3 regions of the Streptomyces sp. IBSNAI002 genome follow, and region 1 is predicted to be linked to each of the others. Evidence: riboswitches for the same ligand, from Rfam matches in the RefSeq annotation. Region 1 holds a riboswitch; each other region holds the start of a gene.
What was found. A riboswitch is a leader RNA that binds a small molecule or an ion and turns the genes downstream of it on or off. The one in region 1 is predicted to bind cyclic di-AMP.

Region 1 (9,592 bases):
GGTCATCCCCGCGGCCCCTCGTCGTCCGCCTTCTTCTCCCCGCACGGGGTGACGCAGGCGCCCTTGGCCCACCACTCCGGCAGCATGGCGATCGCCTCGTCGCCGAGCGGGTTCACGCCCGGGCCCGCGGCCAGCGAGTGGCCGACCAGCACGTGCAGGCACTTGACCCGGTCCGGCATGCCGCCGGCGCTGGGGAAGCCCTGGAGCACCTCGATGGCGTCGCGGCGCCGGATGTAGTCCTCGTGCGCGGCCTGGTAGGCGGCGGCGAGCTCGGAGTCCTCGGCGAGCCGGGCCTGCATCTCCTTCATCACGCCGTTGGCCTCCAGCGTGCCGATCGCGGAGGCCGCGCGCGGGCACGTCAGGTAGTACAGCGTCGGGAAGGGGGTGCCGTCGGGGAGCCGCGGCGCGGTCTCGACCACGTCCGGCTGGCCGCAGGGGCAGCGGTGGGCGATGGCGCGCAGCCCGCGCGGCGGGCGGCCGAGCTGCTGCTCGAACGCCTCGATGTCCGCGTCGGTCGGCTCGGTCCGGTCGGTCTGGGGCGGGGGCGTCTGCATGCCTGGAGGAAGTCTCTTCGTTCTCGTGGATGGGTACTGCGGTACGGATGCGGTGCGGTACGGATGCGGTACGGGTGCGGTCGGGCTCAGTCGCCGGGGCGGTCGGCCTTGTCCACTCCGTCCCACACGTTGGAGTACCAGGGACGGTCGGAGCCGGCCTGGCCGGTGCGGTGCCGCTCGGCCGCCGCCTGGGCCCCCGGGTCGGTCATGATGTAGCCGATCTCCCCCGGGCGCAGGAAGTGCAGGTGCTTGCGCGCCTGCTGCTCCGCGTACGCGTCGTCCTGCCAGCGGGCCTTCTCGTCGCGGAGCCGCTCCAGGCGCTCCCGCGCGGCGGCCGCGGCCCGCTGCTGCTCCGCGATCTCCGAACGCTGGGACACGTACTGGCGCATCGGATACGCGAGGGCGACGACCAGGGTACAGAGGACGAGCACCAGGAGCGCGGCACGGCCGGTGAGCCGGCTGCGGCGGACCTGGCGGCGCGACTGCGAGCGGTAGACATGCGCGGCGGTCCGCTCGCCGAGCTGCTTGAGCCTGGTCGCGGTCGAGAAGGTGGAGAACCGATCCCGGTTCCCGGCCATTGATCCGCCTCCCCTGTGTACGCACTACGCACTACGTCCCCGCACACGGTACGGGACCGAGTGCGGGGACGTACGGAGGCGAGGGCGTGGTTAGCCCTTGAAGCGGGGGAACGCGCTGCGGCCCGCGTACACCGCGGCGTCGTCGAGGATCTCCTCGATGCGCAGCAGCTGGTTGTACTTGGCGACGCGGTCCGAGCGGGCCGGGGCGCCGGTCTTGATCTGACCGCAGTTCACGGCGACGGCAAGGTCGGCGATGGTGACGTCCTCGGTCTCGCCGGAGCGGTGCGACATCATGCACTTGAAGCCGTTGCGCTGGGCCATCTCGACGGCGTCGAGGGTCTCGGTCAGCGAACCGATCTGGTTCACCTTCACGAGCAGGGCGTTCGCGGAGCCCTCCTCGATGCCGCGGGCCAGGCGCTCCGGGTTGGTGACGAAGAGGTCGTCGCCGACGATCTGGACCTTGGCGCCGAGGCGGTCGGTGATGACCTTCCAGCCGGCCCAGTCGTCCTCGTACAGCGGGTCCTCGATGGAGACGAGCGGGTACGCGGAGACGAGCTCCTCGTAGTACTCGGTCATCTCTGCGGCCGAGCGGGACTGGCCCTCGAACTCGTACTTGCCGTCCTTGTAGAACTCGGACGCGGCGACGTCGAGCGCGAGCGCGATGTCCTTGCCCGGGGTGTAGCCGGCCTGCTTGATGGCCTCGACGATGAGGTCGAGCGCGGCGCGGTTGGACTCCAGGTTCGGGGCGAAGCCGCCCTCGTCACCGAGACCGGTGGAGAGGCCCTTGGTGTGCAGGACCTTCTTGAGGGTGTGGTAGACCTCGGCACCCCAGCGCAGCGCCTCGGAGAAGGACTCCGCGCCGATCGGGGCGATCATGAACTCCTGGATGTCCACGTTGGAGTCGGCGTGCGACCCACCGTTGAGGATGTTCATCATCGGAACGGGCAGCAGGTGCGCGTTCGGGCCGCCGAGGTAGCGGAAGAGCGGCAGGTCCGAGGCCTCGGACGCGGCGTGCGCGACGGCGAGGGACACGCCGAGGATCGCGTTGGCGCCGAGCGAGCCCTTGTTGTCGGTGGCGTCCAGGTCGAACATGGCCTGGTCGATCAGGCGCTGCTCGGTGGCGTCGTAGCCGACGAGCTCCGGGCCGATCTGCTCGATGACGGCGAGGACGGCCTTCTCGACACCCTTGCCCATGTAACGGTTGGGGTCACCGTCACGGAGCTCGATGGCCTCGAAGGCACCGGTGGAGGCGCCGGACGGAACTGCAGCACGGCCGGTGCTGCCATCGTCGAGGCCCACCTCGACCTCGACCGTGGGGTTGCCTCGGGAGTCCAGGATTTCCCGGGCTACGACGACGTCGATGGACGGCACGAGCATCTCCTTCTGGGATGTGACGCTGGGTGTGCGGTGGCATCAGGCCGTGGGATGGCCTTGCCGCCTAGAGCCTAACCGGCTCCGGGCACTGGGCCCGCCGACCGCCCGGGTCCTGGGACGAAAAAGGGTCCGAATACCCCTCTTCCGGGACATAGGGCTCTTGATCATCACGGCCCCGCCCGCGCACGCGCCACCGCCCGGCGCGTGGGGAAGGCGCGCCGGGCGGTGGGTGGTGGTGCGTGGTACTGCCTGTTGCTCGGGGACACCGCGGCTATTGCCGCAGTGTTCAGCTGAGCTTCAGCTTCTGACCCGGGAAGATCAGGTCGGCGTCCGAGACGATGTCCTTGTTCAGCTCGAACAGCTTCTGCCAGCCGCCCTGCACGCCGTTCGCCTCGGCGATGGTGCCCAGGGTGTCGCCGGACTTCACCTCGTACGAGCCGTTGCCGGTCTGCGGGGCCGGGGTCTCGGTGCGCTCGGAGCCGGTGACCGGGGCCTCGGCGCGCTTCGGCTCCGTCTTCTTCGGCTCGGTCTTCTTCGGCTGGGTCTTCTTGGGCTCGGTCTTCTTCTCCTGCTTGGGGGCGGCCTCGGTCGCGCCGCCGCCGGTGTAGGAGGAGTTCGACAGGCCCTTGCCGCAGTGCGGCCAGGCGCCCTTGCCCTGGCCCTTGAGGACCTTCTCCGCGACGGCTATCTGCTGGGACTTCGAGGCCTGGTTGGCCTGCGGGGCGTACGACTTGCCACCGAACGCGGCCCAGGTGGAGGACGAGAACTGCAGGCCGCCGTAGTAGCCGTTGCCGGTGTTGATGGCCCAGTTGCCGCCGGACTCGCACTGCGCGACCTTGTCCCACTCGGACGCGGTGGCGGCGCTGGCGGTGCCCGCGGCCATCAGGGGGGCGGCGACGGCCACACCGGCGACACCGGCGAGCGTGACGATGCGGACGGACCGCTCGATTGCAGTACCGCGACGGTGCTTGCCCTTGCCGGAAAGCAGCATGGAGTTTCTCCTCACCGACGCCTACGAGGTGAGCTGTCGGGTTCGGGCGAGTGAGTTGCCCGGCCGTGCGACCTAGCGCACGTCTTAACCCCTAGCCGGTGGCGTGACCGTCTCTCAACGGCCGCTCCCGGCACCTACCTTGGTTCCCCCGCTCCTGCCTTCGGCGCTTGACGCGACGACTGTTCCCCCCGTCCGCCGGCAGGATTCGGCGATGCGGTCGAAGGAGCTCGCGGTGGCGAGCGATTCAGAAGGTAGACAGGTCTCTCCCCGATGTTCAACGAGCGGCATCGGGGAGAAACGGGCCCTACTTGCGCCCCTCGTACGGATGTTTGCGCAGGTGAGGGCGGGGTTTGCGGCAGCCGCCGGGTGGGACACGCCAGTTGACCGGAAGAGACACATGTCTCACTTACAGAAAACGGACAATCAACTCTTTCCGGCTGCCCGAAGTGCCCTTATTCGGCAGTTAGATCCAAGTTTTGTCCGGGCTTGATCAGATCGGCGTTCTCGCCGATGACCTGCTCGTTGGCCTCGTAGAGGGCGTTCCAGCCGCCCTTGAGTCCCTTGGCGTCCGCGATGGCCGTCAGGCTGTCGCCCTCCTTGACGGTGTACGTGGGCTCCGACGGGACGTCAGACGGGCCGGGGGCCTCGAGCGCGGGCGCGCCGCGGTGCTTGCCGTTGCCCTCGGGGGCGGTCACGGGCGGTGCGGCGGGGTCGGGCGAGGCCTCGGGGGTCTCCGGGGCCGCAGGCGCCGTCGGGTCGCCCGGGGCCACGGGGGGCCCGGTGACCGGGGGCTGGCCCGGGGTCACCGGCGGGGTGACGGGCGGCGTGGTGGGCGCGTCCGGGCTCACGGGGGCGGTCGGCTCGGTGGGCTCCACCGGGGCGGGCGCCGTGGTGGGGTCGTCCGGCGAGGGCATGACGGGCAGTCCGAGGGAGGGCGCGAGCGGGCCGTCGGGGAGCGCGAACGACGGGCTCGGCGCGGGCTGCGTCGGAGCGCCGAAGTCCGTGGACGGCTTGCCGGTCCCGGTGGTGGGCACGCCGTGGTCCGGGCGGGACGGCGCGGCGCCGGCCTGGGAGCCGCCCGGCAGGCCGGGGTCGACCTCGGCGGCGGGGCCCTGGCCGTCCAGCCCGGCCGAAGCCGCGCACAGCGGCCACGCCTGCGGGCCCTGGGAGGCCAGCACCCGCTCGGCCACCGCGATCTGCTGGGAACGGCTCGCCAGGTCGGCCCGCTCGGCGAAGTCGAGTCCGCCGGCGTTGCTCCACTGCTCCTGGCTGAACTGCAGGCCGCCGTACTGGCCGCTGCCGAAGTTCGCGCTCCAGGCGCCGCCGCTCTCGCATTCGGCGACCTTGTCCCACGTGGACGTGTCGGCCGCACTGGCGTTGGTGGCGGCGAGCAGCGGCAGTGCCAGCGCGGAGCCTGTGACTCCGGCGGTGACGACTATCGCGGGCACCTGGCGGGGGCGTCTGTGGCGGCCGTTCCCGGAACGCATGAGCTGCACCTTTCGCATAACGGCGGGGTAACGGCAGAACCTAGCGGCCTTCGAACGATTGTCACAACTCCGGTCGGCAACTGACTTCCGGTCAGTCGCCCTTCAGATGTTTCGGGGTGTGAAGCGCACGGGAAGGGTGCGCAGGCCACGCATGATCAGCCCGCCGCGCCAGCGCAGGTCTTCGGGCGGAACAGCTAGTTCCAGATCTGGCAGACGCGTGAGCAAAGTCGCAAGCGCGGTCTGTCCTTCAAGTCGTGCGAGCGGAGCGCCCAGGCAGTAGTGGATGCCGTGCCCGTATCCGAGGTGCTGGTTGTCCGTCCGGGAGAGGTCGAGGGTGTCCGGCTCGGCGAAGCGCGCGGGGTCGCGGTCCGCGGCCGCGAGGACGACCAGGACCGGATCCCCGGTGGCGACCCGCTGCCCGCCGAGGGTCAGCGGCTCGGTGGCGAACCGCCAGGTGGCCAGCTCCACGGGGCCGTCGTAGCGCAGGAGTTCCTCGACGCCGGTCTCCAGCAGGCCGCTTTCGCCGGCCGCGAGGGAGGCCTGGAGGCGCTCGCGCTCGCCCGGGTTCATGAAGAGGGAGTGGACGCCGTTGCCGATGAGGTTGACGGTGGTTTCGAAACCGGCGAAAAGCAGGATGAAAGCCATGGCCGTGGCCTCGGCCTCGGTGAGGTGGTCACCGTGGTCGCTCGCCCGGATAAGATCGGAAATGAGGTCATTGCCCAGATCATCCCGCTTGCGGTGGATGAGTTCCCCGAGATAGGTCCGCATCTGCTTCACGGAACGGGCCACTCCGCCGCGCGGGCCTCCGCCGTGGCGGATCATCATCCCCGCCCAGTCGCGGAAGTCGTCCTGGTCCTCGCGCGGTACGCCGAGCATCTCGCAGATGGCGTAGATGGGGAGCGGGAAGGCGAACTCGTGGATGAGGTCCGCCTCCCCCCGCTCCGCGAACCCGTCGATGAGGTGGTCGGTCAGCTCCTGCACCCGCGGGGTGAACTCGGCGACCCTGCGCGGGGTGAACGCCTTCGACACCAGCCGCCGCAGCCGGGTGTGGTCCGGCGGGTCGATGTTGAGCAGGTGCGTCATCAGCTCGGCCTTGCGCTCCCCCGGGATCCCGGTCTTGCCCTTGGCGTGCGCGGGCTCCGCGTGGTGCGCCGGGTTCTTGCTGAGCCGCTGGTCGGCCAGGGCCTGGCGGGCGTCGGCGTACCGGGTGACCAGCCAGGCCTCGACCCCGCTGGGGAGCTTGGTGCGGTGCACCGGCGCGTGCTCGCGCAGCCAGGCGTACGCCGGATACGGATCGGTCGCGAACTCCCAGTCGAAGAGGGTCGGGCCCCGGCCGGCGGGGCGGGCCGAAGGGGTGTCTGCGGGGTCTGCGGGGGTCTGCTCGTGCACCCGATGACCGTATCCCGGCGCCGTCCCCCCATCCCATATGGGTGCTTCGCCGCGGCTGTCCGCAGATCCGCCGTCACTTGACCTCACCTTCCCCGGCATTCCTACTTTCGGTTTTGTGGATGTGAGGATCTTGAAGAGCAGCTTCGCGGTGGTGGAGAGACGGGCCGAGCACGCGGTCAAGTACTTCTACTCCCACCTCTTCTGGCACAACCCCGGCATCCGTGAGCTCTTCCCGGCCTCCTCCGAGGACATGGAACGGCAGCGGGACCGGCTCTTCGCCGCGCTCACCCACGTGATCGCCCACCTGGAGGACGACGGGCTCCTCCCCTATCTCCGCGACCTGGGCCGCGACCACCGCAAGTTCCGGGCCGGACCCCAGCACTACGCGGCCGTGGGCACCAGCCTGCTCGCCGCCCTCGCCGAGGCCTCCGGCGAGGCCTGGACCCCGCAGGCCGAGAAGGCCTGGGCCGAGGCGTACCAGCTGATAGCCGACGCGATGCTGGCCGGCGCCGCCGCGGCCGAGGAGCGGGAGCCGGCCTGGTGGGACGCGGAGGTCGTACGCCATCTCCAGTACGGCGAAGACATCGGCGTACTGACCCTGAAGCCGCACGCCCCCTTCCCCTACCTCCCCGGCCAGTACGCGAGCGTGAGCAGCGAACGCGTCCCGAGGACCTGGCGCACCTACTCCATCGGCAACGCCCCCCGCCCCGACGGCACGCTGGACCTGCACGTCAGCCGGATCGAGCGGGGCCGGCTCAGCACCGCCCTGGTCCGCGACGTGCAGCCGGGCGAGATGCTGCGGCTCGGTGCCGCGGGCGGGCGGCTGACCTTCCGCCGCGGGGACCGTCCGGCCAGCCTCATCGCCGCCGGAACCGGGTGGGCGCCGGTCCGGGCCCTGTTGGAGGACCTCGCGGAGCGCCCTCCCGACCAGGACGTCCGGCTCTTCGTGGTCGCGCGGGACGCCGCGCACCTCTACGACCGCCCGCTGATCGACGAGTACGCCGCCGCCTGCCCCTGGCTCTGCGTCACCTACCTCACGCCCGCCCCCGGGCAGCACCGCAACCAGGCCACGGACCGGCTGGCCACCGCGCTCGGCCACCGGGGGATGTGGCCCGAGCAGGACGTCTACCTCAGCGGACCGCCGCTGTTCGTCGAGGAGACCGCCCGCCTCCTGGAGGAGCTGGGCGCCCTGCCCGGCCGGATCTTCCACGACTCCGTGCCCGCCGCCGGACGCGGCCACGGCCCGAACGGCCGCCCGCTGGGCTTCGGAGAGTGGTTCCTGAACCGCCCCTCGCCGCACTGGCACAACCCCTCGGGCCGCGCGCCGGGGGATCCGGCGTAGCTCGTCCGGCGTAGCTCGTCCGGTGCCGCCGTGGGCTACTCGCCGACGCCCTCGGCGGCCCGGATCGCGGCCCGGTAGGCGCGGGCGGCGGCGCGCAGCGCGGTCTCGGGGTCGGTGCCCGCCGCCTCGGCGCGTGCCGCCAGCGCCAGCAGCTCGTAGCCGATGCCCTCGCCGCGGGGCAGCTCCACGGCCACCCCGCCCGTACGGGCCCGCCCGGCGAGCTTGGCCGCGAGCGCGAGCCCCGGCTGGCCCAGCGGGATCCCGTCCGTGACGGACTCGCGGCTCTTCTCCACCGCCTTGGTGCGCTGCCAGTGCGCGCTGACGTCCTCCGGGGTCTCGGCCTTCTCGTCGCCGAAGACGTGCGGGTGCCGGTGGATCAGCTTCTCCACGAGGGTCCCGGCCACGTCGTCGATGGAGAACGCCCCGCCGGCGCCCTCGTCATCGTCATCGTCACCGGACTCCTCGCCGTCCTGCGCCGTGCCCTCCCCGGCGCCCTCCTCCGCGATCCGGGCGTGGAACACCACCTGGAGCAGGACGTCCCCGAGCTCCTCGCGCAGTTCCTCCCGGCTCCCGTCCTCGATGGCCTCGACCAGTTCGTACGCCTCCTCGATCGCGTACTTGGCCAGGCCCCGGTGGGTCTGCCGGGAGGTCCACGGGCACTCGCGCCGGACCCGGTCCATCACCTGGACCAGATCGAGCAGGCGGGCGCCCGGCAGGTCGTACGAGCCGGGCAGCAGCTCCAGATCGGGCATGGCGACCCGGCCCGAGCCCGCGAGACGGGCCAGCCCGTCGGTGAGCCGCTGGTCGCCCTCACCGCTCAGGAGCACCACGACCGTGCCGCCCCCGGCGCAGGCCCCGACCAGCTCCTGCGCGTCCGGGCTCCCCTGCACGACCTCGACACCCGCGTCCCGCAGGTACGGCAGCTGCGGGTGGCCGGGGTCGGCGCACAGCACCCGCTCGGCGGCGTGCAGGGTCTGCCACGCGGGCCAGGACAGCACGCCGGGGGCGACCCGGTGGCTGGTGGTCAGCAGGACGATGCGCCCGGTGGGCTCGGCCGCGGTGGACTCGGAGGGATCGTGGTCGGTCACCCCCCGAACCTACCTCCGCGGGCGCGCCTCAGGCTCCGGCGGGTGCCTGCTCGGGCCGGGTCCGCTGGGTGATCCAGGGGGTCTCCCCGGCGCCGAGCTTGATCTGCTCGACGTCGAAGGAGCCGTAGCGCGGGTTGACCTCGATGTGCAGGGCCTTCGCGGCGGTCCGGGCGGGCTCCTCCAGCTTCCCGTTGCCGTACTTGGCGGTCAGCTTGGTCAGCAGCGCCCGGTCCCGCAGCAGCCGGTCGGCCTGGCCGGGAGCCATGGCGCCCTTCTGCAGGAGCGCCGCCTCGAACTGCCCGGGCCCGCCCTCCGCCTCGACCAGCGCCTTGCGCTGCTCCTCGATGTCCTTCTCGGACACGGAGATCCCGGCGGTCTTGGCCATCTTGTCGATGATGCGGCTCTGGAGCATCGCGTCGAGCTTCTGCCGCTCCAGGTTGGGGGTGCTCGCGATGAGCTCCGCGGCGGCCTGTCCGGTGCGGTTCTGGGCGGCACGCACCTCGTTCACCTGGGCCTGGACGGCGGAGGTGGTGATCCGTTCGCCTCCGACGACGGCCGCGGTGCCGGGGTGCGCCTGCCCGGAGCACGCGGACAGCAGTGGGGCCGCCAGCAACAGGGCGGTGGAGACGGAGAGCGCAGTGCGACGGTGCAAAGGAGCCTCCAGGGCCGGGAGATTGTGCGTCGGTGCACAAGGGCCTTGCGATGATCGATGGTATGCAGTCAGGGTGATCCGAGCCACTGATTCGACCAACGATTCCCGGGGTGTTGGGGTGCGCCTCTGTTCGTGTC
Region 2 (9,592 bases), 3.3 Mb from region 1:
GGTCGCGCGGGAGCCGCCCGCGTCGGCGGCGCCCGGGGCCTCCGCGCCCAGCAGTTCCTGCGGCAGTACCAGTACGGCGAGCACCCCGCCGTAGATGTTGGACTTGAGCTCGACGGCGATCCCGTGCCGGCGGGCCAGCGCAGAGACGACGAACAGCCCGATCCGCCCGTCCGCGAGCAGGTGCCGGACGCTGATCTGGTCGGGGTCGCCGAGCAGCGCGTTCATCCGGTGCTGCTCCTCGGCCGGCATGCCCAGCCCGCGGTCCTCCACCTCGACCGCGATCCCGGCGGTGACCCGTTCCGCGCGCAGCACGACGTCCGTGTCGGGGGCGGAGAACACGGTGGCGTTCTCGACGAGTTCGGCCAGCAGGTGCACCACGTCGGCGACGGCGTGCCCGCGTACGCTGCCGCCCGCCGGGGGCACGACCTTGACCCGGGTGTACTGCTCCACCTCCGCGACCGAGGAGCGCAGCACCTCGCTGAGGTCGATGGGACGGGTCCACTGGCGCCGGGAGGCGGCCCCGCCGAGCACCGCGAGGTTCTCGGCGTGGCGGCGGATCCGGGTCGCGAGGTGGTCGACGTGGAAGAGCTCCTTGAGCAGGTCCGGATCCTCGACCGTGTCCTCCAGCTCGTCCAGCAGCGAGATCTCGCGGTGGACGAGGGACTGCAGGCGGCGCGCGAGGTTGACGAAGACCTCGACCTTCCGCTCGCTGTCGGACGGGGTGGCCGGCCCGGCGAGCCGTACGAGGGTCGCGTGGGCCTGTTCGCGGGCGCCGCGCAGTTCCTGGGCGAGCAGCCAGAACTCGTCCACCCCCGCGGGATCGGCGCCGGCCGGGGTCCCGGTCGGGCCGCCGCGCACCGGCCGGCCGGGAGCCTCGCCGCGCTCCAGCCGGTCGGCGGCGCCGCGCAGCTCCTGACGGCCGCGCACGCTGGAGCGGCGCAGCGACTCGCACCGGTCCCGTACGGCCTTCGCGGCGCGCTGCGCGCCGAGCAGGGCCGCGGCGAGCGCTCCGGCCACGAGCAGGGCGCAGCCGGTGAGCACCGGCCAGAGCCGGGCGTCCCGGTCCCCGGCCCCGCCGCCGAGCTGGAGGGTGAAGATGACCGCGGCGGCGCCGCTGAGCGCGGCGGCGAGCGTGGGCAGGACGGCGGCGCGGACCAGCTGGGGGCGTATCTGCCGGCCCGGACCGGTGACGGCGTGTCTCGACGGGGCGTGGCGGGCGGCGCGGAGTCCGGACATCGGCGTCCTCGGTACGTGGGGCCCGGCCCCCAGCGTTCCCGGGGCCCGGTGTTGATCACCGGATACCCACGCTAGACCGCACCGTCCCGCCCCGGACGGCCAGTTGGGGAAGTTCGCCGGGGTGCTTCCCGCTCCCGGTGGAGCGCTCGTACAGCCGCCCGAATCCCCCGGGTCGCCTTCCGGCGGGTACGGCGGCGGCCGTGCGCCCCCGCAGGCCCGGGGCGCCGCCCCGGGCCTCCGCCGTACGACCGCCCGCGCCCCGGTCGCGGCCCGCCCGCGCCCCGGCTGCGGCCCGCCGCTCCGGCCGGCGCCCGCCGGCCCCGGCCCGCGGCGGGCGCCGCGGCCCGTCAGGACCCGACGGCCTCGGGCTCCTCGCGGATCACGCCCGTCGCCCGGCCCGCCGTGACCGCGGCGACGGCCACCTCGGGTGCCGCGTGGCCGCCGGCCACGAACGGCCGCCACCACGGCTTCGCGGGGGCGTCCGCCGCGCCCGGTTCGAAGGGCTGCCCCGGGACCGGCAGGGCGATCGCGGCTCCGGCCCCCTCCGCCGCGGCGAGGGTCCCCTCGCCCGGCTCGTCCCACGGGTGAGGGGCCAGGTTGAAGGTGCCCCAGTGGATCGGCAGCATCGTGCCGTGCGGGGCGCCGCCCTGGAGGTCGAGGTGGGCGCGCATGCCCTCCTCGGGCGTCATGTGGATGTCGGGCCAGTATTCGGAGTAGGCGCCGATCTGGATCATCGTCGCGTCGAAGGGCCCGTGCTCTGCGCCGATCTCCGTGAAGCCGGGGAAGTAGCCGGTGTCCCCGCTGTGGTAGATCCGGTGCGCGTCCCCCGCGACCACCCAGGAGGCCCACAGGGTGTGCTGCTGGTTGCGCAGTCCGCGTCCGCAGAAGTGCCGGGCCGGGGTCGCGGTGAGCGACAGCCCGGCGACCTTGGTGCTCTCGTTCCAGTCCAGCTCGCGCAGCCGGTCGGCGGGCACGCCCCAGCGCTCGAGGTGCGCGCCGACGCCGAGCGGCACGGCGAAGACCGTGTCCGTGCCGGCCAGCTCCTTGATCGTCGGCAGGTCGAGGTGGTCGTAGTGGTCGTGCGAGATCACCACGACGTCCACCGGGCCCAGCGAGGCCAGCGGTACGGGTACGGGGTGCAGCCGCTTGGGCCCGGCGAAGGGGAAGGGCGAGCACCGCTCGCCCCACACCGGGTCGAACAGCACGCGTCGCCCGTCGATCTCGGCGAGCACGCTGGAGTGTCCCATCCAGGTGATCCGCAGTCCGCTCGCGGGCGGCTTGGCCAGTTCCGCGAGGGTCGTCGGGTACACGGGGATGGGGGCGCCGGGGGTCCGCCGGATCCGCTGCTCCCGGTGGAAGTAGATCTTGGCGAACTCCGCCATCGACCCCGAGGGCCTGGTCCGGGCCCCGAGCGGGTTCTGGAAGACGCCGTCGGCGAAGTTCGGCGAACGGTGGATGCGCTCCAGCCGGGCGCCGGACGGGTCGGCGCCGAAGGCTTCGGGCCGCAGGGCACGCAACCGCGGACGCAGGGGACGCGGGGGACGGGAGCCGGTCAAGGCGCCTCCTGGGAGAATGGGGTCGGGACGGTCGTCGGTCTACGACCATGCCAACGCACACATACCCCGAAGGATTCCGCTTACGGCCCCCGTCCTCCGTCTGCGGCCCCCTACAGGGGCAGCAGGTCCGGGCGCTTCGCCTCGACGTGGTCCCCGGAGGACTCGCCGCGCAGCCGCCGCCCGATCCAGGGCGCGAGGTGCTCGCGCGCCCACTGGATGTTGTCCCGGGTCACGTCCACCGAGCCGCGCGGCCGCTGCGGCGGCCAGGGCTGGTCCGGGTCGGCCGGCACCTCGAGCCCGAGCACCTGAGCGGCGCGCAGCGCCACCCGAGTGTGCCCCTCGGGCGACAGGTGCAGCCGGTCGGCGTCCCAGGCGCGCCGGTCCTGTACGGACCTCAGCGACCAGAGGTCGAGCACCGGGCACTCGTAGCGGTCGGCGATGGCGCGCACGTGCGCGCTGTACGTCGCCACCTTGCCCCGGAGGTGCTTGAGGACCGGCACCCCCCGGGTGTCGAAGCCGGTGGTGATCATGACCAGGCCGACGGCCCCCGTGAGGTCGGCGACGGCGGCCTCGAACCGCTCCGCCACGTCGTCCGGGTCGGTGCCGGGCCGGATGATGTCGTTGCCGCCCGCGCAGAAGGTCACGAGGTCCGGCGCGAGCTCCTTGGCCCGCGGTACCTGCTCGGCCACGATCTGGTCGAGGAGCCGGCCGCGCACGGCCAGGTTCGCGTACCGGAAGTCGTGTTCGTCGCGCTGGTCGGCCAGGAGCACGGCGAGCCGGTCCGCCCAGCCGAGATAAGAATCCCCGGGTCCCGGGTCCCCCACGCCCTCGGTGAAGCTGTCCCCGATCGCCGCGTACGAGCCGATGGTCTTGAGTGTCGTCTTCGTCGCTGCCACGGAACGACATCCTTCACCCGCGCACACGACCTACGCCAACGTAAGCAGGGGTTGACGGACCGTGATCTATACCACGCGGAGGATAAGGAATAAGTACACATCAGGCCGGGACCCCCCTCGGGTCCCGGCCTGACGCGGGTCCGTGCTCCGACGGCGGCCGCCGTCAGATGGTGACGCCCTTCGAGCGGAGGTAGCTCACCGGGCTGATGTCCGAGCCGTAGGACGGGCCCGTGCGGATCTCGAAGTGGAGGTGCGGGCCGGTCGAGTTGCCGGTGGAGCCGGAGAGGCCGATGCGCTGCCCGGCGGTGACGCTCTGGCCGGCCGAGACGGAGAGCGAGGAGAGGTGGCCGTACTGGGAGTACTTGCCGTCCGCGTGCCTGATGATGACCTCGTTGCCGTACGATCCGGCCCAGCCGGCCGAGACCACGGTGCCCGCACCGACGGCCTTGACGTCGGTGCCGGAGCTCGCGATGAAGTCGACGCCGGTGTGGTAGCCCGAGGACCACATGGCGCCCGAGGCCCGGTACTGGGTGGATATCCCGCCGGGGACCGGGGCCACGAATCCGGCGCCGGGGGCCTTCGCCTCGGTGGACGAGCCGCCGCCCTGCGGCTTCTGCTTGGGCTGCGGGGCGGGGGCGGGGGCCGCCTGCTCACCGGAGGAGCCCTCGTCGGCGGACGGGGCGCCGGTCGAGGACCGCTCGGCGGGAGCCGGAGCCGGAGCCGCTTCGGCCGGGGCCGCCGACTTCGCGCCGAGGGTCAGCTTCAGGCCCGGGTGGATCAGGGAGGGGTCGGTGCCGACGGCCTCGCGGTTGTCGGCGTAGAGCTTCTCCCAGCCACCGGAGAGGTTGCGCTCCGCGGCGATCTTGGAGAGGTAGTCGCCGGGCACGACCGTGTAGACGGCCGGTGCGGACTCGGCGGCGGCGGGCGCGGCCTGGAACGCGACCGGGAGCTGCGGAGCGACGGCGGGGGCCGTGGCCGGAGCGGCGGCGGGAGCCGGGGCGGCGCTGGCGCCGGCCGCACCCATGAGGGGCAGCGCGAGGGCCGCACCACCGGTGCCGGCGACGGCGAGACCGCGGGAAAGGGAACGGGACTTGGGACGGCGGTGCTTACCCTTTGCAGGCATGGCGAATTCCTCTCCGTCGCCTGCGAGGTGAGCTGTCGGGTTCGGACTGGAGATGTCCGGACGTACATGAACGGAACATGTACGACTTCACCCCAAGCCGTTCCGGGGAAAGATCCGGAACAGCGGCTTACCTGGTTCCCCCGCTCCTGCCGCGCGCGTGAATAGTCGGTGGGGTTTCCGGGAGGCGGCAGGATTAGGCGGTCCACCCGGATCGATCGCGAAGGTAATCGAGTCCGCCCGTACGTAACAAGCCATGAATTCCCCTGAAGAATCACCGGGGTGAGGGATCGACGGAATTCCGGTCACCCTCCGTCCATTCCGCACCGTCAACAACCGCCCCGGCCGGGCCATTCGGCTTTCGCGATCAGGCACGCACGGTCACCGTATGATCTGGCTCACGGGGCCGTGCCCGATCTCGCCGCCGGGCATGGCAAGTTGGAGCCAACCAGCTCAATACGGACAAGCTGTCCCATGAAGAAGCGGAGGAGTTCCTTTGACCCAGCAGATACAGGAGCCGGAACTGTCCGGAGTGCGCAATTTCCGCGATGTGGGCGGATTGTCAACTTCTGACGGACAACGAGTGGCGACGGGACGACTGTTCCGAAGCGGACATCTCGCACATGCCACCGAAACCGATGCGGAGTTCCTGGCATCGCTCGGGCTCCACACCATCTTCGACTTCCGCAACGACGCCGACCACGCCCTGGAGGGACCGGACGTCGTCCTCCCCGGGGTGAGGAACGTCAACATCCCGCTCTCGGACCCGGCCGACGGCCGCGAGTTCTGGGCCATGGTCCGCGAGGGCGCCCTCGACCAGCTCCGCTCGGTCCTGGGCGACGGCAAGGCCGCGGCCCGGATGGCGCAGTCGTACCGCACGATCATCCGGCACCGCACGGCCGAGCACAGCCGGGTGGTGCACGCCCTCGCCGAGGACAGTGTCCCCGCCCTGCTGCACTGCGCGGCCGGGAAGGACCGCGCGGGCCTTTCGGTCGCCGTCGTCCTGCTCGCGCTCGGTGTCGAGCGGGACGCGATCATCGCGGACTACCTGGAATCGAACGCCCCGCACCGCCGCTACCGGGTGCGCCGCAGCAGCGAGTCGCAGGAGGCCCGCTCCCCCGAGGTGATGGAGCTCCTCGCCCCGCTCTTCGACGCCCGCGCCGAGTACCTGACGGCGGCCTTCGACACCATCGACGAGCAGTGGGGCGGACGCGAGGGCTACCTGACGGAGGGCCTCGGGCTCACGCCCGAGACCCTCGCCCGGCTGCGGGACCGGCTGCTGGCCTGACGGTCCGGCCGTCCCGCCGCCTGCCGGAGCAGGCCGTCACCGGTTGCCGACGGCCTGCTTCACCAGGGTCCTGCCGAACTCCCACATCAGCCCCGACCCGCCGTGCGCCTCGTCCATGACCTCGCGGAAGGCGCCGACGAACCGGTCGACGTCCCGCTCGTCCACGATCAGCGGCGGGATGAGCTTGATCACTTCCAGGTGGTCTCCGGACACCTGGGTGAGGATCCGGTGCTTCTGCAGCAGCGGCACCACGACCATCTGCGCGAAGAGCCCCTTGCGGGCCGCCTGGAGCATGGCCCACCGGCTGCGCAGCCCCAGCGAGGACGGCCGGCCGAACTCGATGCCGATCATCAGCCCGCGCCCCCGCACCTCGTGCAGCAGCTCGTACTCGTCCACCAGGGCCGCGAGCCGCCCGCGCAGCAGGTCGCCCACGGCCCGGGCGTGCGCGACGACCTCCTCGTCCTCCATGACCGACAGCACCGCCAGTCCGGCCGCCATCGCCTGGGCGTTGGAGCCGAAGCTCGCGGAGTGCACGAGGACCCGGTCCATGGACGAGTAGACCTTCTTGAAGATCCAGTCCTTCCCCAGGGTCGCACCGACCGGCACGTAGCCGCCCGAGAGCGCCTTGGCCACGCACACCAGGTCGGGTTCCACGCCCGGCTCGTACTGGTACGCGTAGAAGTCGCCGGTCCGTCCGAGGCCGGTCTGCACCTCGTCCGCGATCAGCAGCGCCTTGTGGCGGTGCAGCAGTTCCTGCGCGGCGAGCAGGAAGCCGGGCGGAGCGGCGAGGACGCCCTTGCCCTGGATCGGCTCGACGACGAGGGCCGCCACGTCGCCCTTGCGCAGCTCGCGCTCCAGGGCGCCCAGGTCCCCGAGGGCGATCTTCGTATCGGGCAGCAGCGGTGCGAAACCGTCCCGGAAGCCGTCCTCCCCGTTCACCGAGAGCGAGCCCGTGGTGAGCCCGTGGAAGGCGTGGTCGCAGTAGAGGACCCTGGGCCGTCCCGTCGCGTACCGGGCGAACTTCAGGGCCGTCTCCACCGCCTCGGTGCCGCTGTTGCCGAAGAAGACCCGGTCCAGGTGGGGGCTGTACGAGAGCAGCTTCTCGGCCAGCAGCCCGGGCAGCGGCTGGCAGTCGAAGCGGGTGAGGTCGGCGAGCTGGGCGTCCAGGACCTCGTGCAGGGCGCGGCGGACCACCGGGTGGTGCCGGCCCAGGCCCATCACCCCGAACCCGGCCAGCATGTCGAGGTAGTCGTTGCCCTCGGCGTCCCAGAAGTGGGCGCCCTCGGCCCGCTCGTAGACCTTGTCGAAACCGATGGTGTGGAGCATCCGCGGCAGTTGGTGGTTGAGGTGCCGGGCGTGCAGCTCGTACCGCTCGCCGCCGCGCTCGGCCAGCAGGGCGCCGAGGTCGAAGCCCTTGCCCCGGCCGCCCTCCGTCCCCCCTCCCGGTGGGGGCGTCATGCCGACGCGTCCCGGTTCCCGCCGATCGTCTCCCGCGCCGCGCGCAGGGACTCCTTGAGGGAGCCCATGGTGGCGAGGACGGCGGTGGGCTCGTATCCGCAGTGCGCCATGCAGTTCGCGCAGCGCGGGTCCTTTCCGCGGCCGTACTTGCTCCAGTCCGTGTCGTTGATCAGTTCCCGGTACGTCGGGACGTATCCGTCGCTCATCAGGTAGCAGGGGCGCTGCCAGCCGAAGAGCGAGTAATTCGGAATGGCCCAGGCCGTGCAGGGGAAATCGGCCTTTCCTTCCAGGAAGTCCAGGAAGAGCGGCGAGTGGTTGAGCCGCCAGCGCCTGCGGTTGCCGCCCGCGAAGGCCTTCCTGAAGAGTTCGCGGGTCTGTTCGACGCCCAGGAAGTGCTCCTGGTCGGGAGCCTTTTCGTAGGCGTAGGCGGGCGAGATCATCATCTCGTCGACCTGGAGGTCGTCATTGAGGTAGTTGAGCACCTCGATGATCGTCTGCGGGGTGTCCGTGTTGAAGAACGTCGAGTTGGTGGTGACCCGGAAGCCGCGCCTCTTCGCCTCCTTGATGGCCGCGACCGCCTCGTCGAAGACACCTTCCTTGGCCACCGACTCGTCGTGCCGTTCGCGCAGCCCGTCGATGTGCACGGCGAAGGCGAAGTACGGGGACGGGGTGAACTTCTCGATCTTCTTGCGCAGGAGCATCGCGTTGGTGCAGAGGAACACATACTTCCGCTTGGCGACCAGCTGGCGGACGATCTCGTGGATCTGCGGGTGCATCAAGGGCTCGCCGCCCGCGATGGACACCATGGGCGCACCCGACTCCAGCACGGCGCCGACCGCCTGGGCGACCGGCATGCGCTGCTTGAGCACCCCGGCCGGATGCTGGATCTTCCCGCACCCCTCACAGGCCAGGTTGCACGCGTAGAGCGGTTCCAGCTCGACGATCAGCGGGAACTTCTCACGCTTGCGGAGCTTCTGTTCGAGCAGATACGTCCCGACCCTGATGGTCTGGCGCAGCGGCATGGCCATCTGGCTCACCTCCTGGGGAGCAGCAAAGAACGGTGCCAGTCATAAAACGCGGGCAGTACGGCACGCAGTACGCGGAAGGCCGATATTCCACCGCGGACCGTGCCGATGCGGACGAGCTCATGCTCCGGAGCGTCCACGATCACCCGGACGGCCGCAACCGGGCGTCCTCCCCCCGACGGGGGGCAGCCGCCCCGGGTGGCGGCCCACAGGGTGGCCGCGGACTCCATGTCGACCGCGATGGCGCCGGTGGCGCGCAGCTGCGCGCGCTCCTGGCCGCGGACGACGTGGTCGGATCCGGTCAGTGCGCCGGTGTGCACGGTCCGGCCGGGGGCGGCCCGGGCCAGTGCCTCGGCGAGCAGGGCGGTCCCGGTACAGGCGACCACCCCCTGCGGATCCCGGGTCTCCTCGGCGACGACCAGGTCGCCGGGGTGCATGCCGGGCACCAGCCCGGCGCAGAACCCGGTCGCGAGGACGGCCGCCCGGTCCATCCCCGGCCGCTCCAGCGCGCGGCCGACGGACCGTCCGGCCGCGCGCGGGCCCATGCCGGTGCGGAGCAGGGCGTAGTCCCCGCGGCCCGCGCTGCGCAGCGCCGTCTGCTCGATGCGCAGGGCGCAGGCCACCAGCAGCGGACCCGGGTCCGCGGCTCCGTTCCCCCGGGCCGCGGACATCAGGACCCTCCGGCGGCCGCGAACGGTTCCCCGTGCAGGTAGCGGCCGAGCGCGGTGAGCGGGAACACCTGCCGGTACAGGTGGTAGTTGATGGAGAAGTCCCAGGGGAAGCCGGTGCCCGTGAAGTGGGGTTCGTCCCAGGAGCCGTCCTCCCGCTGGGTCGCGACCAGGTGGGCGACTCCCCGCTCGACGGCCCTGCCGTCCCGTTCGCCCGCCGACAGCAGCGCCATCAGCGCCCACGCCGTCTGCGAGGGGGTGGAGGCACCCTTCCCGGCCCAGGACCGGTCCTTGTAGGACCGCTGGTCCTCGCCCCACCCGCCGTCCTCGTTCTGTACGGACTCC
Region 3 (9,592 bases), 2.6 Mb from region 1:
GCGCGCCAGCTGGTCGATCTGCTCCGGGGCCAGGAACTGCGCCTCGTCCACGATCACGTAGTCCGCCTTGCCGCCCTTCGAGAGCTGGGCCACCAGGTACGCGTAGAGGTCCATGCCCTCCGGAGCCTCGACCGCCTCCGTCACCAGCCCGAGCCGCGAGGACAGCTTGCCCTCGCCCGCCCGGTCGTCACGGGTGAAGATCACGCCCTGGAGCCCCCGCGCGTCACGGTTGTGGGCGATCTGGAGCGCCAGGGTGCTCTTTCCGCAGTCCATCGTTCCGGAGAAGAACACCAGCTCGGGCATGGGAAGTACGGGACCTTTCGGGTCGTGGGCTGCGGGGGGGGAGGGTTCGGGGAGGGGACGCGGCGGTCAGGTGCGGATCTCGAGCAGCGGGACGAGCTGCTCGGCCGCCGTCATGGAGCCGTGCATGCCGACGAGCGCGGACTCGTTGGGCTCGTTGCGGGAGGCGGTGATGGCGACATCGGCCTGAGCGGCGGCGACCACGTCGCCGATCCGGCCGAGCACGCGCTCGTCGCACTCCCCCGGTACCCCGAACCAGCCCAGCTCCAGGGCCTCTTCGCGGCTCGCGACCCAGAACCGGTCGCCGAGCACCTCTCGCCACACCGTCAGCACGTCGGCCTCGGCGCCCGGTACCGCGTACACGTGCCGGGCCCGGCCCTCGCCGCCGAGCAGGGCCACGCCCGCGCCCAGCTCCCAGTCCTCGTCGAAGTCGATCCGCGACTCCTCGTCGAAGGGGACGTCCACCATGCCGTGGTCGGCGGTCACGTACAGCGCGCTGCGCGGCGGGAGTTGCTCGGCGAGCCGCTGCACCAGCCGGTCCACGTACATCAGCTGGCCGCGCCAGGCGTCGGAGTTCACCCCGTGCCGGTGGCCGGCCCCGTCGAGTTCGCTGTAGTACGTGTACACGAGCGAGCGGTCACCGGCCGCGAGGCGGTCCGCGGCGAGGTCCATCCGCTCCTCGCCGGTCATCCGGCCAAGGAAGGTGCCGCCGCTCAGCGCGATCTTGGTGAGCGGGGTGGTCTGGAAGGCGGGCGAGGACACCTGCGCGGTGGCCACGCCGGCCGCGTCCGCCTGCTGGAAGACGGTCGGGTACGGCTGCCAGGCCTTCGGCTGGGTCCACGGCTGCCAGCGCAGCTGGTTCATCAGCTCGCCGGTGGCCGGGTTGCGCACCGCGTAGCCGGGCAGGCCGTGCCGGGCGGGCGGCAGGCCGGTTCCGACCGAGGCCAGCGAGGTCGCGGTGGTCGCGGGGAAGCCCGCGGTGACCGGGCGGCCGGTGCCGCCGCGCGAGCTGCCGAGCAGGGAGGTCAGGTACGGGGCCTCGTCCGGGTGGGCCTTGATCTGCTCCCAGCCCATGCCGTCGACCAGGAACACGCAGTTCCGGTCGGCCGGCGCGAGCTCCGCGATGGCCGCGGAGAAGCCGGGCACTCCCTGGCCGGCCACGAGGGTGGGCAGCAGGTCGGCGAGCGAGCCCGTGCCGTACTCGGGGACGGGCGCCGCCGCGAGGTCCAGCAGCTCCGGCTCGTCCTGCCAGTTCTGCGCCGCGGGGTACGTCATCAGCGGGCGGAGGGGGAGGACGTGGCCGCCGTGGCTGCCGTTGCCTCGGAGAGTGCCTGCGCGAAGACCAGGGTCTGGCGCACCGCCTCCGGGCCGTCGCCCGCCTCGCTGACGCGCAGGCTGAGGTCGTCGGCGGTGGAGTTGCCGGTGTAGCCGTGGTCGGAGTCGCAGTTCGGGTCGCCGCAAGCGGCCGGCTCCAGGTCGATCCGGGAGACCGCGCCCCAGCCGATGGTCAGGACGACCTCGCGGGGCAGGGTGCCGGGCGTGTAGGACTCCGGGTTGGCGACGACGCGGCTGAGCACCACGGAGGAGATGCTGGAGAGCTTGACCGACTCGGTGGAGGTGGTGGCGTACGGGGACGGGGACCCGGCGTCCGCGGCCTGCTCGTCGGTGTGGCTGACGATGAAGCGGTTGCCGGTCAGGACCAGCACGGTGACGTGGCGGCGGACCTCGTTGGAGTCGAAGGTCGTCTCCTGGTGGACCAGGTACGACGAGATCGGCTCGCCGCCCACCGCGGCCTCCACGGCCTCGGCCACGAGGGCCGGGTAGTAGCCGCTGCGCTCGATCGCCGTGCGCAGCCCCTGGGTCGTCGTACCGGATTTCGCCATGAGGTCCATCCTAAGGCCCGTACGGGGCATCCCGGCCGCGCGCGGACCCGCTCAGTAGCTGGGGAGGGTCCGCGGGCCGAGATCACCGCGGGCGGGCGGATGCGCCACGCGGACGGTGGCGCTGAGCACGGAGAGTCCCGCGGTGGCGACGACCACGGGCTCCAGGGAGACCCCGATCACCTCGGGGTGGTCGTCGACCAGCCGGGACAGCCGCAGGAGCAGCTCCTCCAGGGCGGGGGTGTCGACGGGGTCGCTGCCGCGCCAGCCGAACAGGAGGGGTGCGGCCCGGATCGACCGGATCAGTCCGGCCGCGTCCCGGTCGGTGGCCGGGACCAGGCGGTGCGCGGTGTCCCCGAGCAGCTCGGAGGCGACGCCGGCGAGCCCGAAGGAGAGGACGGCGCCGGCGGCCGGGTCGATGACGGAGCGGACGACCGTGTCGACCCCGCGGGGCACCATCGACTGGACCACCGGCTGGAGCTCCGCCGGCTTCCCGAGCAGCCCGGTGAGGTCCTCGTACGAGGAACGCAGCTCGGACTCGTTCCTGAGGTCGAGCCGTACGCCGCCCAGGTCCGCCCGGTGGCGCAGGTGGGGGGCGGTGGTCTTGAGGGCGACCGGGTAGCCGAGGATCCCGGCGGCGCGGACCGCCGCGTCGGGGCTGGGGGCGGGCAGGGCGGGCAGGACGCGGATCCCGTAGCGCCCGAGCAGCTCGCGGGCGTCCCATTCGGCGAGGGTGAGCACGGCTCCGCCGTCGACGTCGGCCAGCAGCCCGGCCAGCTGGGCGGCGGCCCCGGGCTCGTCGATGTCCTCGTACTCGGGCACGTGCCCGGCCTCGGCGTTGGCCCGCCGCCACTGCCCGTACCGGACGGCCTCGGCGAGCGCGTTGACGGCCCGCTCTGCGGCGGGATAGCTCGGGATCCTGCCGCCGGGCCCCGGCTCGGCCCGGCCGGCCGCCTCGGAAACCGGCGGCCCGGAGGCAGGCGGCCCGGAGGCAGGCGGTCCGGAAGCCGGCGGGGCGGAAGCCGGCGGGGCGGCAGCGGGCGGGGCGGGGTCGCCCTGCGCGGGCGTGGTCTGTGGAGCGGCCAGTGCCTCGGCCAGCTCGCCGAGTTCCACGTGGACGACCGCCACCGGCTTGCCGGGTCGGCCGGCCACCGCGGAGCGCAGCGCCTCGGCGAGGTCGTCCGCCGGGGTCTGCTCGTTCACCCACGGGATCGCGGTGATCACGACCGCGTCGTTCGCGTCGGAGGCCAGCGCCGCGGCCAGCGCCGTCCGGAAGTCCTCGGGCGAGGCCGCGGTGGTCAGGTCGAGCGGCGGCAGCGGCCGCAGCCCCTGGGTCAGGCAGGCGTCGTAGGTCAGGACCCCGAGGGACTCGGAGTTCCCGAGGATCGCGACGCGCGGTCCGGCGGGCAGCGGCTGCGAGGCCAGCAGCAGCCCGGCGTCCACCAGCTCCGTCACCGTGTCGACCCGGATCACGCCCGCCTGCCGGAGCAGGTCGGAGACGGTGGCCTCCGGCAGCCGGGTGCCCGGGACCACGTGTCCGGCGGGGGTGTGGCGGCCGCCCCTGGCGACGACCACCGGCTTGACGGCAGCCGTCCGGCGGGCGAGGCGGGTGAACTTGCGCGGGTTGCCGAGGGTTTCCAGGTAGAGCAGGGCGACATCGGTCGCCTCGTCGTCGTACCAGTACTGGAGGATGTCGTTGCCCGAGACGTCGGCCCGGTTCCCCGCGGAGACGAACGAGGACAGCCCCTCGCCCCGGCGCACCAGGGCGGAGAGCAGGGCGATGCCGATCGCCCCGGACTGCGTGAACAGGCCGGTCCGGCCGCGCATCGGCATCGGCGCGGGCGTCAGCGAGGCGTTGAGCTCCACCTCCGGCGCGGTGTTGATCACCCCGAAGGCGTTGGGCCCGATCAGGCGCATCCCGTACGAACGCACCTGCTTCACGAGTTCGCGCTGGCGGGCGAGGCCGGCCGGCCCGCTCTCCCCGTATCCGGCGGACAGCACGACGAGCCCCTGGACGCCGTGTTCGCCGCAGGCCGCGACGGCCTCGGGGACCCGGTCCGCCGGAACGGCGATCACCGCGAGGTCGACGGGGGCGCCGACGGCGTCGAGCGTGCGGTAGGCCCGTACGCCCTCGAGCAGGTCGAGGGCGACCGCCTCGTTGACCGCGTAGAGGTGGCCGTGGAAGCCGCTGTCGCGCAGGGTGCGCAGGGCCGCGGCCCCCACGCCCGCGCCGGAGCGGCTGACTCCGATCACCGCGACCGAGCCGGGGGCGAGCAGCCGCTGCACCGAGCGGGCCTCGGCGCGCTGTTCGCGGGCGCGCTGCACGGCGAGGGATTCGGCGGTGGGTTCGAGGTCGAGGGTGAGGTGGACCGAGCCGTCCTCGAAGCTGCGCTTCTGCTGGTAGCCGACGTCCGTGAACACCTTGATCATTTTGGTGTTGGCGGGCAGCACCTCGGCGGCGAACCGGCGGATGCCGCGCTCCCGGGCCACCGCGCCGATGTGTTCGAGGAGGGCGGAGGCCACCCCGCGGCCCTGGTGGGCGTCCTGGACGAGGAAGGCGACCTCGGCCTCGTCGGAGGGTCCGGACGCGGGCCGGCCGTCGGCTCCGATGCGGTCGTAGCGGACGGTGCCGATGAACTCCCCGCCGATGGTCGCCGCGAGGCCGACGCGGTCCACGTAGTCGTGGTGCGTGAAGCGGTGCACGTCGCGGTCGGAGAGCCGGGGGTAGGGGGCGAAGAAGCGGTAGTACTTCGACTCGTCGGAGACCTGCTCGTAGAAGCTGACCAGCCGGCCCGCGTCGTCCGGGGTGATCGGCCTGATCCGGGCGGTGCCGCCGTCGCGCAGGACGACGTCCGCCTCCCAGTGGGCCGGGTACGAAGGGTCCGACTCGGTGGTCATGGGCCTACCTTACGGCCGGAAACCGCCTGCCAGCGTGCGCGCGGCGCATCAGGCACACTGGGGCAAACCCGTGCAAGCTGGGGAAGGTCGAACGGCGGAGGATTCGGGCCGAAGGTCGGTCCGAGCATTCCGGACGTCGTGAGAGACTGGTCTAGACAACCGTAAGAACCTGAAGGGCATCACCATGGCAGAGCGCCGCGTCAACGTCGGCTGGGCCGAGGGCCTGCACGCTCGTCCCGCCTCGATCTTCGTCCGTGCGACGACCGCTTCCGGCGTCCCGGTGACCATCGCGAAGGCCGGCGGCGACCCCGTCAACGCCGCTTCCATGCTGGCGGTTCTGGGCCTCGGCGCCCAGGGCGGCGAGGAGATCGTCCTCGCGTCCGACGCCGAAGGCGCCGAGGCGGCGCTCGACCGCCTCGCGAAGCTGGTCGCCGAGGGTCTCGAGGAGCTCCCCGAGACCGTCTGACCCTTCGGGTTCGACACCTCCGTCGCCCCGCGACCACACGGGCCCACAGGCCCGCACGGTCCACGCGCGCAAGCCGCGGCCCCGCCATCCGGGGACCGCGGCTTTCGCGTTCACGCAGGGGAATCCGGCGCATCCGGAATTCGGCGCACCGGGCGGGGTTGATTTTCGGCACGCCGAATTGACGCCGACCGGAATTCCGGAAGCGGCGCACGAATACCCCACCTTTGTATACGGCTCCTGTTAATGACGGCCGCTCGACATGTTTACGGCAGGTTGCGAAGTGCTCACGGCCGCCCGCGGCCGCGGCCGGTGCGCGCCCGCCGCCCGGTCGGCGTGGATGGCCGTCAGCGTCCGCGCCCGCTCCGCGTCCCCCCGCGCCACCGCGTCCACGATCGCCCCGTGCTCGGCCCAGGAGTCCACCGGCCGGGCCGGCGCCTCCACCACGTACATCCACGCCAGCTTGTGCCGCATCTGCGTCAGCAGCGCGATCAGGCCCGGGCTCCCGGAGGCCTGCGCGAGGGTCTCGTGGAACCAGCCGCCCAGCGACCGCAGGTCCTCGCCCTGGCCCCGCCTGGCCCGCTCCTGGCCCAGCCTGACCAGCCCGCGCAGCACCTTGAGGTGCCCCTCGGTGCGCCGCCGGGCCGCCCTGGCCGCCGCCAGGGGCTCCAGCAGCATCCGCAGCTCGAGGAGGTCGGCGGCCTCCTGCTCGGTCGGCTCGGCCACACAGGCGCCCGCGTGCCGCCGCGTGGTCACGAACCCCTCGGACTCCAGGGTCCGCAGCGCCTCGCGGACCGGGACCCGCGAGACCCCGTACCGCCGGGCCAGCACTTCCTCGGTCAGCCTGCCGCCCGGCCCGAAGACCCCGGAGACGATGTCGTCGCGGATCGCAGTGCATACCGCGTGCGCGGGAATACGCAAGACCGGACCTCCGCCATCTCCGATTTTCGACTGCCACGCCAAAGACCGCGCATATCCATGACGCGCCTGCGCGTGCTGCGACTCTATTGCAACACACGATAATTTCAGAGAGCCGCCGGAAATGACGAACATGTATCCGGCGGGCAGCACGAAGGCCCCGGCTCGGGGAGCCGGGGCCTTCGGTGAGCGGTGGGGTGCGGGTCAGAGGCTGACGCCGTGCGAGCGCAGGTACGCGATCGGGTCGATGTCCGAGCCGTAGTCGGCACCGGTGCGGGCCTCGAAGTGCAGGTGCGGGCCGCTGGAGTTGCCCGTGGAGCCCGAGAGGCCGATCTGCTGGCCGGGGGTGACCTGCTGGCCGACGGAGACGCTCAGCGAGGACATGTGCCCGTACTGGGTGTACGTACCGTCGTTGTGCTTGATCACGACGTTGTTGCCGTACGCGCCGCCCCAGCCGGCCTCGACCACGACGCCGACGCCCACCGAGTGGACGGAGGTGCCGGAGGGCGCCTGGAAGTCGATGCCCGTGTGGCTGCCGGAGGACCACATGCCGCCGCCCGCCTTGTACTGCGTGCTGACGTACGAGCTGTCGAGCGGGGAGACGAAGGTGTTGAGGCGCTTGCGCTCCTCCTCGCGGGCCGCGCGCTCGGCGGCCTCGCGCTCGGCCTTCGCCTTGGCCTCGGCGAGGCGCTTGGCCTCGGCGGCCCGCTGCTTCGCGTCGGCCTCGGCCTGCGCCTTGGCGGCGGCGTGCTCGGCGGCACGCTGCTGGGACGCGGCCTGGTCCTGGATGTCACCCGCGAGGTCCTCGGCGACGACGACCGCGCCGAGCGCGTTGTCCGAGGCGGAGTGGTTGTCACTGCTGTCCGCGGCGAAGGCCGGAGCGGCGAGGGAGCCGACGACACCAGTGGTGGCGAGGGCGGCTATGCCGGCGTAGCCGGCGGTCTTGCGGCTCAAACGGCTGGAACCACGGTGCTTACCGGCGGCACGACTGCCAAACGCCATGAAGGGGCTGATCCTTTCCTTCCCTCTCGCCTACCGGGTTAGCTGACGGGTTCGGAGCAGGAAGGTCTCCTACGGGCCTCCTCTTGCGAGGCGGTCCGATTCACCCCAGGGACTGATGTGGGTCCCCGGCTCCCCAGGCTCGCGCCTGACGGGGACTCGGCGATCGCTGTCCGGTGCCGCGGATGCGGCGGGTACAACTGACGGACAGCACAGGTGACGCTAGGCGGATCATCAGTCAATCGGCAAACAGACACGCCCTTTTGTTGCGTACGCCACACCACATAAAAGCAACCTCTCCGCTAAACGGACAAAAGGGGCTCCGGCGGATATGTCCGCCAGAGCCCCTTGTCGTGCCGTCGGCCGGGGTCAGTTGGTGACGACGCTCACGGCGCCGATCCCCAAGGCCCGCACCGACTCCTCGATCTGCGTCGCGTCACCCACCAGCACCGTGACCAGACGGTCGGCCGGGAAGGCCTTCACGACCGCCGAAGTCGCCTCCACCGTGCCCGTTTCGGCCAGCTGCGCATACAACTGCGCCTGGTAGTCGTCCGGCAGCTCCTGCTCGACCTGATCGGCCAGGGTGCCCGCGACCGAGGCCGCCGTCTCGAACTTGAGCGGGGCCACGCCCACCAAGTTCTGCACCGCCACGTCCCGTTCGGTGTCGGTCAGACCGCCCTCCGCGAGGGTGCGCAGCACCTTCCAGAGGTCCTCCAGCGCCGGGGCGGTGTTCGGGGTGTCCACCGAGCCGCTGATGGCGAGCATCGAAGCGCCCCGGCCGTCGGCGGTGGAGCGCAGCACCTGGCCGAAGGCGCGCACGCCGTACGTGTACCCCTTCTCCTCGCGCAGCACCTTGTCCAGGCGCGACGTCAGGGTGCCGCCCAGGCAGTACGTGCCGAGCACCTGGGCCGCCCACACGCGGTCGTGCCGGTCCGGCCCGATCCGGCCGATCAGCAGCTGCGTCTGGACCGCTCCGGGCCGGTCCACGATGACCACGCGGCCCGTGTCGTCGGCGGTCACCGGCGGCACCGGCAGGGGCTCGGCGGTGTTGCCCGTCCAGGCGCCCAGGGTGTCGGCGAGGACCGCGTCCAGGTCGATGCCGGTCAGATCGCCGACCACGACCGCGGTGGCCGTGGCGGGGCGTACGTGGGCCTCGAAGAAGGACCGTACGGCCGAGGAGTCGATCCGGGCGACCGTCTCCTCGGTGCCCTGGCGCGGGCGCGACATGCGCAGGCCGGCCGGGAAGAGCTCCTTGGAGAGCTGCTTGGCGGCGCGCCGCTGCGGGTTGGCCAGCTCGTGCGGGATCTCGTCGAGCCGGTTGCGCACCAGCCGGTCGACCTCGGAGTCGGCGAAGGCCGGCGCGCGCAGGGCCTCGGCGAGCAGGCCGAGCGCCTTGGGCAGCCGGGAGGCCGGGACCTCCAGGGAGACCCGCAGACCCGGGTGGTCGGCGTGCGCGTCGAGGGTGGCGCCGCAGCGCTCCAGCTCGGCCGCGAACTCCTCGGCCGAATGCTTGTCGGTGCCCTCGGACAGGGCGCGGGCCATGATGGTCGCCACCCCGTCCAGGCCCTCGGGCTCCGCGTCCAGCGGGGCGGCGAGGTTGACCTCGACCGCGATCACCTGCTGACCCGGCCGGTGGCAGCGCAGCAGGGTCAGGCCGTTGGACAGCACCGAGCGGTCCGGGGCCGGGAAGGCCCACGGCTGCGGCTCCCCGGCCTGCGGGCGCGGGTGGAAGGTCATCGTGACGGCTGCGGTGTCGCTCACTGCTCCGCCCCCTCGTTCTCGTCGTCGTTCCCGGCGGACTCGTCGGAGCCGGCCAGCGGCTCGTAGACCAGCACCGCGCGGTTGTCCGGGCGCAGCCGGGCCGCGGCCACCGCCTGTACTTCCTCGGCGGTCACGTCCAGGACCCGCTGGACCGCGGACAGCGCCAGCTGCGGGTCGCCGAAGAGCACCGCGAACCGGCACAGTTCGTCGGCGCGGCCCGCGACCGTGCTCAGCCGGTCCAGCCACTCCCGCTCGAGCTGCGCCTGCGCGCGCTCCATCTCCTCGGCCGTCGGGCCCTCGGCGGCGAACCGCGCGAGCTCCTCGTCCACGGCCGCCTCGATGTCCGGGACCTCGACGCCGCCGGAGGTCTTGA

Region 2: linked by a shared signal. The riboswitch ahead of ACTVZO_RS32980 (LysM peptidoglycan-binding domain-containing M23 family metallopeptidase) and the one ahead of ACTVZO_RS17960 (transglycosylase family protein) in region 1 are both predicted to bind cyclic di-AMP.
Region 3: linked by a shared signal. The riboswitch ahead of ACTVZO_RS30155 (M23 family metallopeptidase) and the one ahead of ACTVZO_RS17960 (transglycosylase family protein) in region 1 are both predicted to bind cyclic di-AMP.

Annotation. Positions count from the first base shown of each region.
Region 1 is NZ_JBQPXG010000002.1:3,695,831-3,705,422, forward strand. It holds gene ACTVZO_RS17940 (Ppx/GppA phosphatase family protein) at 1-6, opposite strand, end outside; gene ACTVZO_RS17945 (DUF501 domain-containing protein) at 3-554, opposite strand; gene ACTVZO_RS17950 (FtsB family cell division protein) at 641-1,132, opposite strand; gene eno (phosphopyruvate hydratase) at 1,223-2,509, opposite strand; gene ACTVZO_RS17960 (transglycosylase family protein) at 2,793-3,497, opposite strand; cyclic di-AMP (ydaO/yuaA leader) riboswitch at 3,501-3,673, opposite strand; gene ACTVZO_RS17965 (transglycosylase family protein) at 3,950-4,984, opposite strand; gene ACTVZO_RS17970 (cytochrome P450 family protein) at 5,087-6,373, opposite strand; gene ACTVZO_RS17975 (globin domain-containing protein) at 6,495-7,715, shown strand; gene ACTVZO_RS17980 (nucleoside triphosphate pyrophosphohydrolase) at 7,751-8,803, opposite strand; gene ACTVZO_RS17985 (SurA N-terminal domain-containing protein) at 8,832-9,455, opposite strand.
Region 2 is NZ_JBQPXG010000002.1:6,996,498-7,006,089, reverse strand. It holds gene ACTVZO_RS32995 (ATP-binding protein) at 1-1,236, opposite strand, end outside; gene ACTVZO_RS32990 (MBL fold metallo-hydrolase) at 1,584-2,792, opposite strand; gene ACTVZO_RS32985 (SGNH/GDSL hydrolase family protein) at 2,903-3,688, opposite strand; gene ACTVZO_RS32980 (LysM peptidoglycan-binding domain-containing M23 family metallopeptidase) at 3,852-4,811, opposite strand; cyclic di-AMP (ydaO/yuaA leader) riboswitch at 4,814-4,989, opposite strand; gene ACTVZO_RS32975 (tyrosine-protein phosphatase) at 5,305-6,096, shown strand; gene ACTVZO_RS32970 (aspartate aminotransferase family protein) at 6,133-7,554, opposite strand; gene hpnH (adenosyl-hopene transferase HpnH) at 7,551-8,582, opposite strand; gene ACTVZO_RS32960 (phosphorylase family protein) at 8,588-9,250, opposite strand; gene shc (squalene--hopene cyclase) at 9,250-9,592, opposite strand, start outside.
Region 3 is NZ_JBQPXG010000002.1:6,289,694-6,299,285, reverse strand. It holds gene ACTVZO_RS30185 (thymidine kinase) at 1-303, opposite strand, end outside; gene ACTVZO_RS30180 (alkaline phosphatase family protein) at 370-1,575, opposite strand; gene ACTVZO_RS30175 (DUF5998 family protein) at 1,575-2,183, opposite strand; gene ACTVZO_RS30170 (bifunctional acetate--CoA ligase family protein/GNAT family N-acetyltransferase) at 2,235-5,078, opposite strand; gene ACTVZO_RS30165 (HPr family phosphocarrier protein) at 5,263-5,544, shown strand; gene ACTVZO_RS30160 (GntR family transcriptional regulator) at 5,785-6,462, opposite strand; gene ACTVZO_RS30155 (M23 family metallopeptidase) at 6,664-7,461, opposite strand; cyclic di-AMP (ydaO/yuaA leader) riboswitch at 7,474-7,633, opposite strand; gene ACTVZO_RS30150 (M16 family metallopeptidase) at 7,828-9,195, opposite strand; gene ACTVZO_RS30145 (M16 family metallopeptidase) at 9,216-9,592, opposite strand, start outside.